DNA from 3 places in the Shinella sp. HZN7 genome. Region 2 is predicted to be linked to each of the others. Evidence: predicted binding sites of a transcription regulator. Region 2 holds the regulator's gene; each other region holds the start of a gene.
The links. Region 2 encodes LexA, which represses DNA repair genes until DNA is damaged. Its sites were predicted from a motif close to TGTTCNNNNTGTGTTCNG; they were not measured.
Positions count from the first base shown of each region.

Region 1: shn_RS04160 (energy-coupling factor ABC transporter ATP-binding protein) is a predicted target of LexA. The motif match lies at 1,856-1,873, and genes of this name have one in related genera.
Region 3: shn_RS19280 (helicase-related protein) is a predicted target of LexA. The motif match lies at 3,905-3,922, and genes of this name have one in related genera.

Region 1 covers NZ_CP015736.1:854,496-861,026, reverse strand. Annotated here, with positions in the region: gene shn_RS04170 (hypothetical protein) at 1-642, shown strand, start outside; gene shn_RS04165 (winged helix-turn-helix domain-containing protein) at 639-1,838, opposite strand; gene shn_RS04160 (energy-coupling factor ABC transporter ATP-binding protein) at 2,019-2,699, shown strand; gene shn_RS04155 (energy-coupling factor transporter transmembrane protein EcfT) at 2,693-3,298, shown strand; gene shn_RS04150 (biotin transporter BioY) at 3,335-3,898, shown strand; gene shn_RS04145 (class I adenylate-forming enzyme family protein) at 3,903-5,390, shown strand; gene shn_RS04140 (thiolase family protein) at 5,368-6,531, shown strand, end outside.
Region 2 covers NZ_CP015736.1:1,782,432-1,788,962, reverse strand. Annotated here, with positions in the region: gene shn_RS08675 (peptidylprolyl isomerase) at 1-470, shown strand, start outside; gene trpD (anthranilate phosphoribosyltransferase) at 486-1,508, shown strand; partial or broken gene trpC (indole-3-glycerol phosphate synthase TrpC) at 1,517-2,331, shown strand; gene moaC (cyclic pyranopterin monophosphate synthase MoaC) at 2,331-2,828, shown strand; partial or broken gene glp (gephyrin-like molybdotransferase Glp) at 2,828-4,053, shown strand; gene lexA (transcriptional repressor LexA) at 4,147-4,866, shown strand; gene shn_RS08645 (ComEC/Rec2 family competence protein) at 4,971-6,531, opposite strand, start outside.
Region 3 covers NZ_CP015736.1:3,997,949-4,004,479, reverse strand. Annotated here, with positions in the region: gene fdxA (ferredoxin FdxA) at 1-119, opposite strand, end outside; gene shn_RS19285 (RNA-binding S4 domain-containing protein) at 312-731, opposite strand; gene shn_RS19280 (helicase-related protein) at 736-3,765, opposite strand; gene shn_RS19275 (glutathione S-transferase family protein) at 4,162-4,800, shown strand; gene thpR (RNA 2',3'-cyclic phosphodiesterase) at 4,838-5,419, opposite strand; gene shn_RS19265 (arylesterase) at 5,502-6,146, opposite strand; gene shn_RS19260 (ABC transporter ATP-binding protein) at 6,206-6,531, shown strand, end outside.

The DNA.
Region 1 (6,531 bases), 930 kb from region 2:
GGCCAGGTCGCCTATGGCCGCGAGATCGTCACGGCCCGTTTCGGCGAGGCGAACGTGCTCTTCGCGCTCGACCAGCTCGTCAAGGGCGTGATCGCCGCCATTACCGGGCTCATCGGCGGCATCGCCGCCTTCCTGCCGATCCCCGGCCTCGATGCCATCGCCCGCTTCGCCAACACGGTCATCCGCCTGTCGCTGACCTATGTCGACGAGATCATCCTCGGCTACAACATCCGCACGAACAGCGACAATGCCTGGGACAGCGCCCGCCGCGGCCTCGTGCTCTATGCACAGAACGGACTGACGATGGTGAAGAACGCCGTCTGGCTCGCCGTCTTCCTCTGGGTGCTGTCGATCGTCGTCTTCCTGCTCGCCCTCGCCCCCGCCGGCGCGATCCTCTACGCCTTCCCCGGCGAGATCGCGGGCTACGCCTTCGTCGTCGCCATCGTCTTTGCCTGGGCCTTCAAGGCCGCCGTGCTGGAGCCCTTCGCGATCGCCGCGCTGATGGCGGTCTATTTCGACACGATCCGCGGCCAGGTGCCCGACCCGGAATGGGACGCCAAGCTGACGGGCGCTTCGGAAAAATTCCGTGCGCTCACGGAAAAGGGCAAGGCCGCCTTCGGTGGACGGCCGGTGACGGCCTAACCCGTCTCCCCGCGCCAGCCGTCGAGATAACGCACCGTCTCCACGCCGGCGAACTTCGCCACGCGCGCCAGTTCCGCGTCCAGCTTTTCCAGCCGGCCCGTGGAGGCGCGGACCTTCGGCTCCCACCACAGCCGCTTGACGTCGAGCGTGCCGGCCTTGCGGTCGGCCTTCATGTCGATGCGGCCGACGAGGCGGTCGCCTTCGAGCAGCGGGAAGACATAGTAGCCGTATTGCCGCTTCGGCTCCGGCACGAAGATCTCGATACGATAGAAATAGCCGAACAGCCGCTCGGTGCGGTTGCGGTCGCGGATCAGCGGATCGAAGGGCGAGAGCACGCGCAGGCGCGCGGGCGGATCGGGAACGTCGCCGAGACAGGCCGGGAAATCGGCGAAGGCATGGGAGGCGCGCGGCTTGCCGCCATCCGCCGGCACGATGGCGACGGGGCGCAGTTCCTCGCGATGCGCCTCCACCCAGGCCCTGGCCTCGTCCGGCGTGATCAGGGCCCAGAAGGCGGCGATCTCGCCATGGGTGGCAAAACCCAGCCGTTCCAGGGCGCTGCGGCAGGCCCAGTCGACGAAGGCGTCGTGCTCGACATCCGGCGCATGGTGATGGGCCGGCAGCACGCGCTCGACGAGGTCGTAGACCTTCTGGAAATTCTCGCGCCGGGCGATCGCCAGCTTGCCGGTGTGCCAGAGATATTCCAGCGCCGTCTTGTTCGGATGCCAGTTCCACCAGCCGCCCGACTTGTGATCGTCGGCCTTCAGATCGCGCGACAGCACGGCGCCGCCGAAGGCGATGCGCTCGTAGGTCTCGTCGAAGGCCTTGTCGAAGCCTTCCCCCTGCCATTTGCGCCAGCGCTCGGCGATCGAGGCCTCCTTGCGGCGGAAGCGATGTTTCCAATAGCGGAAGAAGGCGCTCGGAATGATGGAGGCATCGTGCGTCCAGTGTTCGAAGAGCTCGCCGTCCTTTTCCAGCAGCGCCGTCAGGTGTTCGCGCCGGTAGGTCTGGTTGCGCGAGAACAGGATCTGGTGATGCGCCCGCTCCACCGTGGCGATGCTGTCGACCTGCACGAAGCCGATGTCGTGGATGAGGTTCAGCAGGTCCGCCTTGCCGAGAAGGCGGCCGGGCGGTGCGCTCAGGCCTTGCCGGGCGAGAAAGATACGCCGGGCCTCGGCGTTGGAGAGGAGAATCGTCATGGTGGATGATAGGCACATATTCTTGGTTTGTTCCACCCGATTTCGACAGGAACGCGGGATCGGGCGCTTTGCCCCTTGCCGGATTGTCGCTTATCGCACGGACCGGTGCGGAAAACCTCTTCGCAGGTGCGGTAGAATTGCCTATAGCTCCCCCACCATCCACGAAACGGGACCCCGCTTTTGGATATCGTCTTCTCCGCCGCAACGGTGACCTATGCCGGACGCGCCGCGCTTCATCCGCTCACGCTTGCGCTGAGCGAATCGCGCATCGGCGTCGTCGGGCTCAATGGATCGGGCAAGACCACCATGGCGCGGCTGATCAACGGCCTCGTCAAGCCGACGGGCGGCACGGTGACGGTCGACGGGCTGGACACGGTGGCCGACGAAGCGGCCGCGCGCGGCAAGACCGGCTTCATCTTCCAGAACCCGCAGCACCAGATGATCCTGCCGATCCTTGCCGAGGACATCGCCTTCGGCCTCAAGAACCGCGGCTTCGGCAAGGCGGAGATCGCCGAGCGGACGGAGGCGGTGCTTGCCCGCTTCGGCATATCCCACCTGGCGCGGCGGCGCGTGCACGAGCTTTCCGGCGGCGAGACGCAGCTCGGCGCGATCGCCAGCGTGCTCGTCACCGGGCCGGACCTCTTGATCCTCGACGAGCCGACCAACCAGCTCGACCTGAAGAACCGCGCGCTTATCGAGCGCACGGTGGCGGGCCTGCCGGAGCAGGTGCTCGTCATCACGCACGATCTCGCGCTGCTCGACGGTTTCGACCGGGTGCTGGTCTTCCACGAGGGCCGGCTTGCGGCCGACGACCGGCCGGCGGAGGCGATCCGCGCCTACCGGGAGATCGCAGCATGCTGAACGGGCTCGACATCGAGGGCGATTCGCCGCTGCACCTGATGCCCGTGCGCGGCAAGCTGGTCCTGCTCTTCGCCGCCGCGATCGGGCTCTTCCTGATTGCCGACCTGCGCATCCTCGTGCCGGCGCTCGGGCTTTCCGCCATCCTCTACCTTTCGACCGGCATCGGCCTTGGCGAGGCCTTGCGGCGCGTGCGCTTCGTGCTTTTCACGGTGCTGCTCGTCGCGGCCGCGAACTATGCCTTCCATTCGCTGCACGAGGCGCTGGTCGTCCTCTGCCGGCTGAGCGCGCTGGTCCTGCTCGCCGCCGCCGTCACCGCCACGACCTCCATCTCCGCCTTCATGGACGAGATCACCCGGCTCCTGACGCCGCTCGAACGATTCGGCTTCGTGCGCGCGGCCGATGTGAGTCTCGCGGTCGGCCTCGTCATCCGCTTCGTGCCGGAGATCTTCGCGCGTTACGGCGAGATAATCGATGCGCACCGGGCGCGCGGCCTGCCGGTCCGGCCATTGACCACCCTCGTGCCGCTCATCATCCTGACGCTGAAGGACGCCGACACGATCGCCATGGCGATTGACGCGCGCGGCTTTCGGCGGCACTAAGCATTCGACCCAATTTTGTCCACCGGGGAACCTGACATGACCACCAGAGACATCGTCCTCGTCGCTCTCTTCGCCGCGATCATCGTGGTGCTGGGCCTGCTGCCGCCGCTCACGCTCGGCTTCATTCCGGTGCCGATCACCGCGCAGACGCTCGGCGTCATGCTCGCCGGCTGCATTCTCGGCGCAAGGCGCGGCGCGGCGGCGGTGCTGCTCGTGCTGCTGCTCGTGGCGATCGGCCTGCCGGTCCTGTCGGGCGGGCGCGGCGGCCTTGCCGTCTTTGCCGGGCCGACGGCCGGCTATCTCGTCGGCTGGTTCTTCGGCGCCTATGTCTGCGGCCTGATCGCCGAGCGCTTCGCGAAGGAAGACCAGCCGGAGCTGGCGCAGTTCCTCACCTTCCTTGCCGCCTCCGTCGTCGGCGGCATCGCGGTCGTCTACCTCTTCGGCGTTCCGTGGCTCGCCTATATGAGCGGCAAGGCCTTCTTCGAGACGGCCCTCGCCTCGCTCGTCTTCGTGCCCGGCGACCTCATCAAGGCCTTCGTCGCCATGCTGGCCGGCCGCGCGGTGCTCGCCGGCTATCCGCTGCTGCCGCAGCGCGCCTGAGCCGATGCCGCTTTCCGGCGCCCTCGAACGGCACGCCGCCGAAAGCCCCTCAAACCCGGCCTTCCACCTGGAGGACCGGGTTCTTTCCTACGGCACGCTCGCGGCGACCGCCCGGCGGTTCCACGCCGTCTTCGCCGACCTCGCCCCGCAAGGCCGCAGCGCCATCGGGCCGGAAAACCGGCTGGTCGCGATCATGACCGGCAACCACGCGCTCTTTCCCGCCGCCTTCGCGGCCGCCACGGCCGGCGCCAACTGCGCCGCGCTGATCGATCCGCATCTGCCGGAAGCCCAGCGCCAGCGCCTGATCCGGAAAATCGACCCCGACCTTCTTGTCATGCCCCATGGAGCGGAGCTTTTCGTGGAGAGCCGGCACGGCGATGCGTGGGACGTGATCGCCGAAAGCGCCGCGCTGGACGCGCCGCCCCTGCCGGAAGGGGCAGCCGACGATCCGTTCCTCATCGTCTTCACCTCTGGCACGACCGCCGATCCGAAACCGATCATCCGCGACCGACGCTCCTGGCGGACCAGCCTTGCCACGGGGGCGCCCTTCTTCGGCATCGACGAAACGGTGAGCACCTATGCTCCCGGCCCCCTCGCCCATGGCCTTGCGCTCTATGCGATGATCGAGACGCTGCTTGCCGGCGGCGCGTTCCATTCTGCCGCGCATTTCGATCCGGATGCCGCGCTGGCGGCGATCGGGGCGAATGCCATCCGCCGCCTCGTCCTGGTGCCGACCATGCTGCGCCGGCTCGCCGCGGAGCCGCCGGTGACCGGCGTCACGGCCATCACGATTGCCGGTGCGAAATTGACGGCGACGGACCATGCGCTCTGTGCGGCGCATTTCCCCAGGGCGGCGCTGCGCGAATATTACGGCGCCTCCGAACTCGGCTTCGTCACCGTTACCGCGCCGGGCGAGGCCGCCTCCTCCACGGCGGTCGGCAGGGCCTTTCCGGGCGTCAGGATCGCCGTGCTCGACGATGCCGGCAGGCCGCTGCCGGCGGGCGAGACGGGCACGGTCTTCGTCGAGAGCCCGCTGGTCGCGACCGGCTATCTCGGGCAGGGCGACGGGGCGGGACTTTCCCGCTTCGGCGCGCGCGCGACCGTCGGCGACCTCGGCTTTCTGGAGACGGACGGCATGCTGCACCTGCTCGGCCGCTCGGGCGGCATGGTGCTGTCCGGCGGCAACAACATCTATCCTTCGGAGGTGGAGACGGCGTTGTGCGACACCTGCCTCGTGCGCGCCGCCCATGTCTTCGGCATCGACCATGCCGATCTCGGCAGCGAGCTCGTCGCGGTGATCGAGCCGGAACGGCCGGGCCTGACGCCCTGGGCGCTGACGGCCGCGCTCTCGGAATTCCTGCCGCGCTACAAGCAGCCGCGCCGCATCTGGCTGTGCCGCGCCATGCCGGTGACGTCCTCCGGCAAGGTGGCGGCGAAGACCGTGCGGCAATGGGTGGCGGAGGAGAGCGATGCGCTCGACCGTTTCCTCTGACCGTATCCCCGTCGTCGCCGCGGCCTTCCGCACGCCGATCGGCCGCATCGGCGGCATGCTTTCGGCCATCGAGCCGGCCAGCCTCGCCGTGCCGCTCATCCGGAAAATCCTTGCCGAGACGGGACTGCGGCCGGACGCCGTCGACGACGTGATCCTCGGCAATGCCGCCAACAGCGCGGGCAATCTCGCGCGCCTTGCCGCGCTGGAGGCGGGCCTTCCCATTTGCGTGCCCGGCATGACGGTGGACCGGCAATGCGGCTCCGGGCTGGAGGCGATCGCGCTGGCGGCGCGGCTGGTGCAGGCGGGCGCCGGGCGCTTCTACCTTGCCGGCGGTACCGAGAGCACCAGCCGCGCCCATCTGCGCTTCCGCCCGCCGTCAACGCCGGGCGGCGCGCCCGAGCCGCTCCGCCGCGCCCGCATGGCGCCGGATACGGTGGGCGATCCGGACATGGGCATCGCCGCCGAAAACGTCGCCGCCCATGCCGGCATCAGCCGGGAGCGGCAGGACCTTTTCGCGCTCGAAAGCCATCGCCGCGCCGTAGCGGCCCAAAAGGCCGGGCGCTTTGCCGGCGAGATCGTGCCGGTCGACACGCCCGCCGGCACCGTCTCCCGCGACGAATGCCCGCGCGAAAACACCGCGCTGGAAAAACTCGCCGCGCTGAAGCCCGTCTTCCGCCCCGACGGCACGGTGACGGCGGGCAATGCCTGCCCGGTCAATGACGGCGCCGCCGTCGTGCTTGTCACGTCGCTCACCGAGGCGCAGAGGCTGGGCCTGACGGTGCTGCTGGAAATCGTCGACAGCACGGTCGCCGGCGTCGATCCGAACCTGCTCGGCCTCGGCCCCGTGCCGGCCATGCAGAAGCTCGCCGCCCGCCATCCCGGCCTTGACGCCGCGCGCGTTCCCTTCATCGAATTCAACGAAGCCTTCGCGTCCCAGGTGCTCGCCAGCCTCGATGCGCTCGGCATCGATCCCGCCGCCGTCAATCGCGAGGGCGGCGCGCTGGCGCTCGGCCATCCCTATGGGGCCTCCGGCGCGATCCTCGTCACGCGGCTGTTCGCGCAGATGCGGACGGCGGAGGCAGGCGCCGAGGCGCTTGCCATGATGGGCATCGGCGGCGGCATGGGGATCGTGACGCTTTTC
Region 2 (6,531 bases):
ACCGCACGCTCGACGAGGTGCGCGAGCGCGTGATCGCCGACTGGACCGCCGAGCAGCAGCGCCAGACGCTTGCCAGGAAGGCCGAAGAGCTGGCCGAGCGCGTGCGCAAGGGCGGCGACATTGCCGCCATTGCCGGGGAACTCGGCATGGTCGTGGAGAACAAGACCGGCCTCAACCGCGGCGCCCAGGATCCGGTGCTGAGCCCGGCGGCCGTCGCCGCCGCTTTCGCCGGTCCCGTCGGCCATGTCGCCAACACGCCCGGCGTCGATGGCGAGGGCCAGATCCTCCTGAAGGTGACGGACGTGAACGCCGAGACCGCCACCGACGCGCTGTCGGGCGACGAGCAGCAGATCGCCGCCGTTGCCCGCGCCAGCGGCGACGACATCCTCGACCAGATGGTGAGCGCCCTGCAGGCCTCCTACGGCGTCTCGATCAACCGCACGCTCGCCGAGCAGAGCATCGCCCGATAGGGAGACGGGAACCGCATGTCCGACCTGAAACCCTATATCGCCAAGGTCGCCGGGGGCGCGGCGCTGGACCGCGAGGACGCCCGCGGCGCCTTCGAGATCATCATGTCCGGCGCCGCCACGCCCTCGCAGATCGGCGGCTTCCTGATGGCGCTGCGCGTGCGTGGCGAGACCGTCGACGAGATCTACGGCGCCGTCGGCTCGATGCGCGCCCGCATGCTGCCGGTCGATGTTCCCGCCGACGCGATCGACATCGTCGGCACGGGCGGTGATGGCGCCGGCACCTACAACATCTCGACGCTCGCGGCGATCATCGTCGCCGGTGCCGGCGTTCCGGTCGCCAAGCACGGCAACCGGGCACTGAGCTCGAAGTCGGGCACGGCGGACGCCCTCTCCTGCCTCGGCGTCAAGCTGGACATCGGCCCTGCCGAGATCGCCCGCTGCGTGCACGATGCCGGCCTCGGCTTCATGTTCGCCCAGTTGCACCATCCCGCCATGAAGCATGTCGGCCCGTCGCGCGTCGAGCTCGGCACGCGCACGATCTTCAATCTGCTCGGGCCCCTGTCCAACCCCGGCAGCGTCAAGCGCCAGCTTCTCGGCGTCTTCTCGCCGCACTGGCTGCTGCCGATCGCCGAGGTGATGCGCGACCTCGGCTCGGAGAGCATCTGGGTCGTGCATGGCGAAGGCCTCGACGAAATCACCACGACGGGCACCACCCGGGTCGCCGCGCTCGAAGACGGCAAGATCCGCACCTTCGAGCTGACGCCCGCCGATTTCGGCCTGCCCCAGGTGACGCTCGACGACCTGCGCGGCGGTGATGGCGCGCACAATGCCGCCGCGCTCCTCTCCGTGCTCGGCGGCGCGCACATGCCCTACCGGGACATTTCGCTCGCCAATGCCGCGGCCTCGCTGGTCGTCGCCGGCAAGGCGGAAACGCTGAAGGACGGCATGCGCCTTGCCGTCGATGCGCTCGAAAGCGGCCGCGCCCGCACCGTGCTGGAACGCCTTGTCGCGGTTTCCAACGAAGGCCAGGCGGAGTAGGATTGTCCATGACCGATATCCTGAAGAAGATCGAAGCCTACAAGCTGGAGGAGATTGCCGCCGCCAAGACGCGCGTTTCCCCGCCGAGCTTCGCGCCCGCATCCGCGACCAGGAGCCGCCGCGCGGCTTCTTCGCCAGCCTGAAGGCGAAAAAGGCCGAGGGCCGCTTCGGCCTCATCGCCGAGATCAAGAAGGCGAGCCCGTCCAAGGGCCTCATCCGGCCGGATTTCGATCCGCCGGCACTGGCGAAGGCGTATGAGGCCGGCGGTGCCGCCTGCCTTTCCGTGCTCACGGACACGCCGAGCTTCCAGGGCGCACCGGAGTTCCTGACGGCGGCGCGTGCGGCCTGCGCCCTGCCGGCGCTGCGCAAGGATTTCATGTTCGACAGCTACCAGGTGCTGGAGGCCCGCGCCTGGGGTGCCGACTGCATCCTCCTCATCATGGCCTCGCTCAGCGACGACGACGCGAAGATGCTGGAAGACGCCGCCTTCTCGCTCGGCATGGACGTGCTGATCGAGGTGCACGACGCCCCGGAAATGGAGCGCGCGCTGAAGCTCAGGTCCAAGCTCGTCGGCATCAACAACCGCAACCTGCGCACCTTCGAGGTGGATCTCGCCGTGTCGGAAAAGCTCGCCGGCATGGTGCCCGAGGACCGGCTGCTGGTCGGCGAGAGCGGCATCTTCACCCATGCGGATTGCGAACGGCTCGGCAAGGTCGGCATCTCCACCTTCCTCGTCGGCGAAAGCCTGATGCGCAAGGATGACGTGGCGGCGGCGACCCGCGAACTCCTCACCGGCTCGGCCGGCATGCTGGCAGCGGAATGATGGCCGAGGAGGCCCGCACGCTCACCCATATCGGCGCGTCCGGCGAAGCCAGCATGGTGGATGTCGGCGACAAGGCCGAGACGGTGCGCATCGCGGTTGCCGAAGGGTCCATCCGCATGGCGCCGGCAACGCTGGACCTCATCCTCAAGGGTGATGCCAAGAAGGGCGACGTGATCGGCACGGCGCGCCTTGCCGGCATCATGGCCGCCAAGCAGACCGCCAGCCTCATCCCGCTCTGCCATCCCCTGATGCTGACGAAGGTCGCCGTCGATATCCGCGAGGACCGCGCCCTTCCGGGCCTGCGCGTCGAGGCGATGGCCAGGCTCACCGGCCGCACCGGCGTCGAGATGGAGGCGCTGACGGCCGTCAGCGTCGCGTGCCTGACCATCTACGACATGGCGAAAGCCGCGGACCGCGAAATGGAGATAGGCGGCATCCGCCTCGTCGAAAAATCCGGCGGCCGCTCCGGCGACTACCGGCGCGGGGACGCCGGTTGATGGCGGCGCTGCTTCCCGTCGAGGACGCCCTCCACCGCCTGCTTCTGTCCGCCCGTCCGATCCGGCGCACGGAGACGGTCCGGCTGCAGGAGGCCGACGGCCGCGTGCTTGCCGAGGATGTCGCCGCCCGGCTGACGCAGCCGCCCTTCGACAATTCCGCGATGGACGGCTATGCCGTGCGCCACGCGGATATCGCCGCGCTCGGCGCGATCCTGAGGGTCGCAGGCCTCTCCTCCGCCGGCCACGCCTTCGAAGGCACCGCCGGTCCCGGCGAGGCCGTGCGCATCTTCACCGGCGCCCCGCTGCCGGCCTTCGCCGATACCGTGCTGCTGCAGGAAGATGCCGAGGTGCTGGAAGACGGCCGCATCCGCACCACCTTCCTCACGCCGAAAGGCCGCCACATCCGCCCGCGCGGCCAGGATTTTGCCGAAGGCGAGATCGTCCTGAAGGCCGGGGACGTGCTCGATGCCGGCCGCCTGACGGTCGCGGCGGCCATGAACCATGCGGAACTGACCGTCCGTGCCCGCCCGCGCATCGCCCTGCTCGCCACCGGCGACGAGCTCGTGCCGGCAGGTACGCCGCCCGGCGCCAGCCAGATCATCGCCTCCAACACCTACGGCGTCGCGGCCCTCGCCCGCGCGGCCGGCGCCGAGGTGATCGACCTCGGCATCGTCGCCGACGACAAGGAAGCGATGCTGGCGGCCGTGCGCCACGCGCTGACGCTCGGTATCGACGCCCTCGTCACGCTCGGCGGCGCCTCCGTCGGGGATTTCGACCTCGTGAAGCCCGTGCTCGGCGCGGCCGGCATGGATCTCGACTTCTGGCGAATCGCGATGCGCCCGGGCAAGCCCCTGATGGTCGGCCGCCTCGGCGCCGTCCAGGTCATCGGCCTGCCCGGCAATCCCGTTTCGAGCCTCGTCTGCTCCCACCTCTTCCTCGTCCCTCTCGTGCGCCGTCTTGCCCACCTGCCGGCGAAGAGCCTGGAGCATCCGGCCATCACCGTCGTCCCGCTCAAGGAAAACGACCACCGGCAGGATTATGTCCGCGCGCGCATCACCCGCGGCCCCGCCGGCGAACTGCGCGTCACGCCCCTCGAAAAGCAGGATTCCTCCATGATGAAGGCCTTCGCCACCGCCGAAGGCCTCCTCATCCGCCCGCCGCATGCCCCGGCGGCCCCGCGGGCGCGGCCTGCACGGTCCTGCTCCTGCGCGAACCGTCCGCCTGAACGGTATTATTGTTTCAGCAGCCCCTTGCAGAACACATATGGAACAGATAGTGTCTGTTCTGGATTTGTTTCACGATTCTCGGTGGAGGGGCCATGCTCACGCGGAAACAACAGGAACTCCTCCTGTTCATTCATGAACGGATGAAGGAATCCGGCATTCCCCCCTCTTTCGACGAGATGAAGGATGCGCTGGATCTCGCCTCCAAATCCGGCATCCACCGCCTCATCACGGCGCTGGAAGAGCGCGGTTTCATCCGGCGCCTGCCCAACCGGGCCCGCGCGCTGGAGGTGATAAAGCTCCCCGAAGCCTATACGCAGAGCCTGCAGCCGCGCCGCGGCTTCTCGCCGGCCGTCATCGAGGGCAGCCGCGGCAAGCAGCCGCCCGTCGCCGCCCCGCCGCAGCGCACGCCCGTGGCGGAGGTTTCCTCTTCCGTCTCCGTTCCGGTCATGGGCCGCATCGCCGCCGGCGTGCCGATCTCCGCGATCCAGAACAACACCCATGACATCACCGTGCCGGCCGAGATGATCGGCAACGGCGAACACTACGCGCTGGAGGTCAAGGGCGATTCGATGATCGAGGCCGGCATTCTCGACGGCGACACGGTGATCATCCGCACGGCGAGCAGCGCCAATCCCGGCGAGATCATCGTCGCGCTCGTCGACGACGAGGAGGCCACGCTGAAGCGCTTCCGCCGCAAGGGCGCCTCCATCGCGCTCGAAGCGGCAAACCCCGCCTACGAGACCCGCATCTTCGGGCCGGACCGGGTGAAGATCCAGGGCAAGCTGGTCGGCCTCATCCGCCGCTATCACTGATCCCGGGAACAATTCCAGCAGACGTGCCAAGCGGTCCTGCGTCCGGAATTGCGTTAAAACAAAGAGTTGGAGTGTTCTCGCGGTTCGAGGAAAAGCGGAAATGCTCAAGACGGATCGAAGCTGCCGGTGCGCCAGTCATAGGTGCGGTGGCGGGTCCAGGGCCGGTCGAGGCTTTCCACGGCCGGCAGGATGCGCGCTTCGGAGACGGCGCGGGATGTGTCCCCGTCGGCCGGCTGGATTTCGAGGGCGCCGGTTCGCCTCAGGTGGCGCGCCGTCACAAGGCGCGCGCCGGAGCGGCAGGCCTCCAGCCGCAGGGCCAGGGACACGACGACAAGGTCGGCCGCATCGCAGGCCGTGCCCAGGAAGGCGACGTCGTCCAGGGTGACGATCCGCCAGCCGCTCGGCGAGACGGCGGCGCAGAATGCCTTTGCTTCACAGACGAAACCTTTGCCGGTCCGGGCCGCCGCGAGCGCTGAGACCATGGCATCCTTCGCCTTCTGCCGGTCGGCCTTGCGCCGCGGCCGTTTCTGCCCCGCGGTCATGCCGGTGGTTTCGCCGGCGTCCTCGAGGGTCAGTCCGGCGCTCCTGCGGATCTCCGGTTTCGTGAGATCGCCGAGCCGGAGGGCGCGCCGCCACTGGGCATAGATGAAGTCCGGCGGTCTCGCCCGGTTGGTCGCGACGGTTTCGCCGCGAAGGATGGCGACGAGGCGGCCGTCCTCGGACACCAGCACTTCCGGCGTGGCGCTTGCGACCGGAAAGCAGGCAAGCGCGAGGCCGAGACCGACAAGCAGCGTTCCGGCATGGCGCAGCCGCGTGCGCAGGATGCAGACAAGCCCGCCGCCGAGGCCGACCAGCAGGAACGCGGCCGGCGGAATGCGGCCGGTGACGATCTCGCCCTTCCAGCCTGCAACCCATGTCGACAGCGCGATCATCCAGTCGATGCCCTTGCCCATAATCGCGAAGGGCACGGCATCGAGGCCGAAGGGCATCAGCAGCACGGCGATGAGGCCGAAGGGCATGACGACGGCGCTGATGACGGGCATGGCAAGCAGGTTGCCGGCAAGTCCATAGGCCGGAATGCGATGGAAATGGCCGATGGAATAGATCAGCGTCGAGAACCCGCCGATCAGCGAGGACAGCATGAGCCCGCCGAAGAAGCGCCCGAGCGCGCCGCCGAACAGTTTCAGGCGCTCTCCCCCGCCCTCCCGGCGGACCGGACGCTCGCGCCAGGCCGCATAGCCGGCGACGAGACCGAGCGTTGCGGCATAGGACATCTGGAACCCCGGATTGGTGACGGCAGAGGGTGTCACGGCAAGGATGAGGATCGCCGAGAGCGCCACATTGCGCAGGCTTATCGCCGCGCGGCCGAACAGCACCGCCACCAGCATGATGCAGATCATGATCCAGGAGCGCACCGCGGAGATCGCGCCGCCCGAAACGAGGATGTAGAGCGTGACCATGACGAGCGCGCCGGCAGCGGCGATCTTCTTGGCGGGGTAACGCTCGGAGAACCCCGGGACGAGCGCCATCAGGACACGCGCGCCGACGAGGAAGGTGCCGGCGGCAAGCACCATGTTGAGCCCGGAAATGGCGAGCACATGGGCAAGGCCCGCCTGCCGCAGCGCCTCCACCGTCTGCGCGCCGATCGCCCGCTGCTCGGCCGTC
Region 3 (6,531 bases), 2.2 Mb from region 2:
CATTCGTCGGGGTGGATGACCAGGAAATTCTCACCCTCGTAGAAACAGTCGACGGGGCACACTTCCACGCAGTCCGTGTACTTGCAGCGAATGCAGTTGTCGGTCACGACATACGTCATGAGGAACTCCAGAATCGTCATAAGGCGGGTGCGGACGAGACCATCCGTCACCGCAGTATCCGTCACGCGATCGGCTTGCCGGACATGAGAGACCGCGCGCGTAAAGGGCCGTCCGGAGGCTGAGGTAAAGGCTTTGCGGGCGGTTTGCAAGCGTAATACATGCGCTGCCGGGCGCATGCGAGGTATAGAATTCTAATCCTCGTCGTCGCCGGGAAAACCGTGCAGGCGGTCGGTTTCGCGGCGTTCCCGCTTGGTGGGCCGGCCGGCGCCGCGTTCGCGCGTCGCCTGCTCGAAGAGCGAGCGCTCCTCGCGCGGCGGTGGGGGCGGCGTCATGTCGCTGTAGAGAAGCCGGGCCTCCTCGTAGGGCCCGCGGCGTTCGCCCGGCTGCAGCACCTTCACCACCATGTCGTGCCGGTCAAGCGAGAGCACCACGACATCGCCGGGACGCACCATGTGCGAGGGCTGGCGGATGTTCTGGCCGTTGACGCTGACATCGCCCGTTTCCACGGATTTCGCCGCCAGCGAGCGGGACTTGCGCAGCCGCGCGAAGAACAGCCATTTGTCGATGCGCTGTCGCGCCTGACCTGCCGGCTGTTCCTCGTCGCGTGCCATCGGCCTACTTCTTCATCTGCTCCTTGAGCGCTGCGAGCTTGGCGAAGGGGGAATCCGGGTCGATCGGCTTTTCCTTGCGGGGCGGCCGGGCTTCGAATTTCGCCTGCTGCGGCTTGCCGCCGCGATCGGGGCGATGCTCATTCCGATCCGGGCGATTGCCGCCCTGCGGCTTTCCGTCGCGGCCCTTGGCCTGGTCGGGCCGGCCGCGGCCGCCGTCACGCCGCTCGCCGCGTTCGCCGGCCGGCTGGCCGCGATGGCGATCACCGCCGCGACGCTCGCCCTGTCCCTGACGCTCACCGCCTTGGCGGTGGCCCTGGCGCTGGTTGTCGTGGCGCGAGCCCGGGCGCCAGAGCAGCACGGGCTTGGCTTCGACCGGTTCGCCTTCTGCAGCGGCTTCTGCCGGTACCGGATCTTCGACGGTCTCGGCGGCCGGGGCTTCGACGGGGGCAACCGATGCCTCGACGGCGGCAGCCGGGGCTTCGCCTTCGCCCTCCGCCGCATCGGCGTCGTGTTCGTCGGACGCTTCCGTATTTGCTTCGGCCGGCGCTGCGGCGGCGGCATCGGCCGGAGCCGGGGCCTGCGCGGCGAGATGGGCGGCGACTTCCTCGGCCTTCACGCTGTCGGCGCGGTAGCCGAGGCCCTTGAGGATCTCTTCCATGTCGTCCGGCGTCGCGCCGAGGATGGAGAGCATGGCGGTCGTCGCCATGAAGCGGCGGCCGTCATAGGCGCCCTCGGGGCGCGGCGTGCCCGGCTTCCACTGCAGCAGCGGGCGGATGAGGTCGGCAAGGCGCTCCAGGATGTCGATGCGCACGGCCCGCTTGCCGAGGAAGCGGAAGCCGGCGAGCTTGTAGAAGGCGCGCTCGAAGCTCGGATCGGTGACGACGGAGGTGCGGCCGGCGGCGAGCACCGGGATGAGGTCGCCGTAGCCCGGCTTGTCGAGGCCGTCGTTCTTCAGCGCCCAGAGCAGGGTGATGAGCTCGGCCGGGGCCGGCTTCAGGAGCGCGGGCATGAAGATGTGGTAGGCGCCGAAGCGGATGCCGTGCTTGCGGATCGAGGCGCGGGCTTCCTGGTCGAGCGACTTCACGTCCTCCGCCACGTCGCGGCGGAAGAGCACGCCGAGGTTTTCGACGAGCTGGAAGGCGAGGCCCTTGGCGAGGCCCTGCAGGTCTTCGGCGCGCGAAAGGTCGTCGAGCGGCTTCAGCACGGTCGCGATGTGATGGTTCACGAAACGCTCGATGCGGGCGGCGACGTGGTCGCGCGCATTGCCGGTCAGCTGCTCGTCGGAGAGCAGGATGACGCGCGGGCGCATGACGTGGTCGCTTGCCGCCAGGCGCGCGACGGGATCGCCGAGCCAGCGCACGGTGCCGTCGGAGCCGAGCGCGAGATCGCTGTTGCCGGCGGCGTGCAGGCGTGCGGCGCGGGCTTCGAACTCCAGCGCGAGCGCCTTCTGCGCAGCCGCTTGCACGGCCTTCGCATCGGGACCTTCCGTTCCGGAGGCCAGCGTAAACCGGAAACCGGCCAACTGCCCGACATGATGTCCCTCTACGAAGACATCGCCATTCACACTGATTTCAGCTTCCAGCATCGCATTCTCTCTCAGGCGCTTCATGAGCACAGATGTCCTGCGATCAACAAAGCGTTTCGTCAACCGTTCATGTAGCGCATCGGACAATCGGTCTTCGATTTCCCGCGTCTTTTCCTGCCAGTGTGTCGGATCGGCAAGCCATCCGGGCCGATTCGACACATAGGTCCATGTCCTTATCTGTGCGATTCGTGCCGAAAGCGTGTCGATCTCGCCATCGGTTCTATCGGCGCGGCGCACCTGGTCGGCCATGAAGTCTTCGTTAACTGTGCCGCGTTTTATGAGATCCGCATAGAGCGTCGAGATGAGGTCGGCGTGCTGGGCGGGGGTGATGCGGCGGTAGTCTGGAAGCGCGCAGGCCTCCCAGAGCTTTTCGACACGTTCCGGCGTCGTCGCGAGATCACGGACGTCGGGGTAGCGTGACAGGTGCTCCAGCGCCTGCTGGTCGACGGCCGGCAGCGCCCGCGTCAGCCCGCCTATCGGCGGCGGCGCATCGAGCGACTTGCGCAGGTTCGCAAGAGACGAATAGTCGAAGCGGGGCGTGCGCCATTGCAGGACGCGCACCGGGTCGAACTGGTGCGTCTCGATGCGCTTGACCAGCTCGTCGTCGAAGGGATCGACGCGGCCCGTCACGCCGAAGGTGCCGTCGCGCAGGTGCCGGCCGGCGCGGCCGGCGATCTGGGCGAGCTCGGCGGGATTGAGGTTGCGGAACTGGTAGCCGTCGAACTTGCGGTCCTGGGCGAAGGTGACATGGTCGACGTCGAGGTTGAGGCCCATGCCGATCGCATCGGTCGCGACGAGATATTCGACGTCGCCCTCCTGGTAGAGCGCGACCTGGGCGTTGCGGGTGCGGGGGCTAAGTGCGCCGAGCACCACCGCCGCCCCGCCGCGCTGGCGGCGGATCAGTTCGGCGATCGCATAGACCTCGTCGGCCGAGAAGGCGACGATGGCCGTGCGCTGGGGCAGGCGGGTGATCTTCTTGGAGCCGGAATAGAAGAGCTGGGAAAGCCGCGGGCGCTCCACGACGTTGAGGCCCGGCAGCAACTGTTCGAGGATCGGCTTCATGGTGGCGGCGCCGAGCAGCAGCGTCTCGTCGCGGCCGCGCAGATGCAGCACCCGGTCGGTGAAAATGTGGCCGCGTTCGAGATCGCCGGCAAGCTGCACCTCGTCGATCGCGACGAAGGAGGCGCGCGTCTCGCGCGGCATCGCCTCCACCGTGCAGACCGAATAGCGCGCCATGTGCGGCGTGATCTTCTCCTCGCCGGTGACGAGCGCCACATTGTGCTGGCCGACCCTGTCGACGAGGCGCGTATAGACCTCGCGCGCCAAGAGGCGCAGAGGCAGGCCGATGATGCCCGTCTCATGTGCCACCATGCGTTCGATTGCGTAGTGGGTCTTGCCCGTATTGGTCGGGCCGAGCACCGCGGTGACCCCGCGGCCGCTCAAGATCATGGGTGCTTGCGACAAGTCACGCCCCGGCAGGTTTCAACTCTCGCCGGACGCATCCGGCAGGCAACAGATGCCCATCGAGGCGGACAATGGCAAGGGGCAAGGCGAAAAGCGCCGCTTTTCTCCAGCATTGAACGGTGCCTGGAACAGTCTGCGAACAAATCGGAGACGAATCGCTGACATGGGATGATTCAGGGTTTGTTCACCACAATGGACTGGCGGGGTTGGCTGCGGCGCCACGAAATACCGAATCGCATCAAGGATTAAGCGCGATGCGGCTGCGCCCTGATGGGCCGACCGGCGCGAAGCGAAGTCGCGAGCGGCCATGATTCCATCTTCCCGTGTCGGACCGTGACCGCTTCGTTCGTCCTTGAGGGGTGACAAGCGGAGACAAACCAGATGAAGATCCATTTCAGCCGTAATCCCAACCCTCGCCTGACGGTCGCTGCGGCCCGATTCTTGGACGCTGACGTCGAATTCGAGTTCGCCGCTCCCCGCGCTCCGGGCCAGGCGGAGCGTTACATTTCACTCAATCCGAACCTGCTGTTGCCAATTCTGGAGCTGCCCGGCCGGACGTTGTGGGAGAGCGATGCCATCGTCTGCTGGCTCTCGCGCAGCGCCGGTTCGAACTTCTGGCGGACGGACGACGAGGAACCGGACATGATCCGCTGGATCAGCTGGGCGAAGGAAAACTTCGTCAAGGCATGCGACATCGTGCATTGGGAGCGCGGCACGAAACAGCGTTACGGCTTCGGGCCCTGCGACGAGCGGATGGTTGAAGAGGGACTGCAGCAGTTTCACAAGGCCGCCGCCATGCTGGAGAGCGAACTGGCAAACCGCGCATGGCTCGTCGGCGATGCGGTTTCCTTTGCGGATTTCCGCATGGCGACGTTTCTGCCGTTCAACGACGCCGCCCGGCTGCCGCTCGCCGAATATCCCGCGATAGAACGCTGGAACGAGCGGCTCGAAAAGATGGATGCGTGGCGCGATCCCTTTCAGGGCCTGAACGCACCCGATTTGCCGCCGCTGCCCGGTTAGGGCGGTCCTCTCCTGGAGATGTGCGCCGTATCGCCGGTCAAACCGGATGGTCGCGCAGGTCCGCGCCGTCCCAGCCGCCGCCGGACTCGTAAAGCGGGAAAACCTCTTCCGTGAGGTATGGCCCGCCGCCGACGGATTCCTTCGAGGACATCAGCACGAAGCGGTTCACCGTGAAGGGGGCGGTGTGGAAATTGCCGCGACCGGAAAGGTAGTGGGCGACGTCCTCGATGCGGGCGTTGCGCAGGCGGGCGAGCGTGACGTGGGGCGTGAACTTTCGCGGATCGGCGGGAAGGCCCAGGCGCTGGCAGATGCGCTCGATTTCGCCCTGGAGGGCGTACATTTCCGGCGCCTGCGTCACGCCGGCGAAGACGGAATGCGGCTTCTTCGAGCCGAAGGAGCCTAGGCCCGACAGGGCGAGCTGGAATTCCGGGCGCTCGATGCGGTCGAGCTTGTCGACCACCTCGTCGGCGGTGCGGCCGTCGATATCGCCGATGAAACGCAAGGTAATGTGGAAGTTCTCGACATCGATCCAGCGGGCTCCGGGAAGTCCGCCTCTCAGCAAGGAGAGGCTCATGGCAGCATTGCGCGGCACTTCGAGGGCGACGAAAAGTCTCGGCATGGCGACTTCTCCCTGCTGGAATGTACTGTCAGCGAATCACGCAATGGATTTTTGCGCAACCCTTATTTCGCACCCGCGAAAACTACTCCTTCGCCGGTATCGATTTGATGAACGCTTCGGCGGCCGGAAGCATCGTCGCGACCATCACGTCAACCCCCTCGGAATTCGGATGCATGCCGTCGTCGAGCTGCAGGTTCGCCTTGGTGACGACCCCGTCGAGGAAGAACGGATAGAGCGCGGCGCCGTGCTTTTCCGCCATGCGCCGGTAGATGCTGTTGAAGCGCTCGCCGTAGTCGGGGCCCATGTTCGGCGGGGCCAGCATGCCGGCAAGCAGCACCGCGATGCCGCGCTCCTTGAGGCGCGTCAGCATGGCGTCGAGGTTCTTCTCCGTCTGTTCCGGCGGAATGCCGCGCAGCGCGTCGTTGGCGCCGAGTTCCAGAATCACGCCTTGCGTGCCCTCGGGGATCGACCAGTCGAGCCGGGCAAGGCCGCCGGAGCTCGTGTCGCCGGAAACGCCGGCATTGGCGATCTCGACCTCGTAGCCCTTTTCGCGCAGCGCCTTCTCCAGCTTCACCGGAAAGGCGTCCGTCGCGGGTAGCTGGTAGCCGGCCATCAGGCTGTCGCCGAAGCCGACGAGCTTCACGGGCTCCGCCCGGGCGGCATTCACGGATAACAAAGCTGTGATTGCAAGTGAGGCGAAAAATCCAAGCGCCGCTTTAAACGACATGTTGCTGATCCTAGATTGCTGGCATTCCAGTTGCTTCAAGACATATAGGGCAGAATTCCTTGGCCAAAACCATCATCGATCTCAAAAAAGCCGATCTCACCCTCGGCCGGGCGGCCGCCTCCGTTCATGTGCTGAAGGGGATCGACCTTTCGATCGAGGGGGGCGAATCGGTCGGCATCGTCGGCCCGTCCGGCTCCGGCAAGTCGACGCTCCTGATGGTGCTGGCCGGGCTCGAACGGCTGGACAGCGGCGAGATCCATATCGACGGCGCGGGCCTGCACGGCATGACCGAGGACCAGGTGGCCGATTTCCGCGGCCGCAATATCGGCATCGTCTTCCAGTCCTTCCACCTCATTCCCAACATGACGGCGCTGGAAAACGTCGC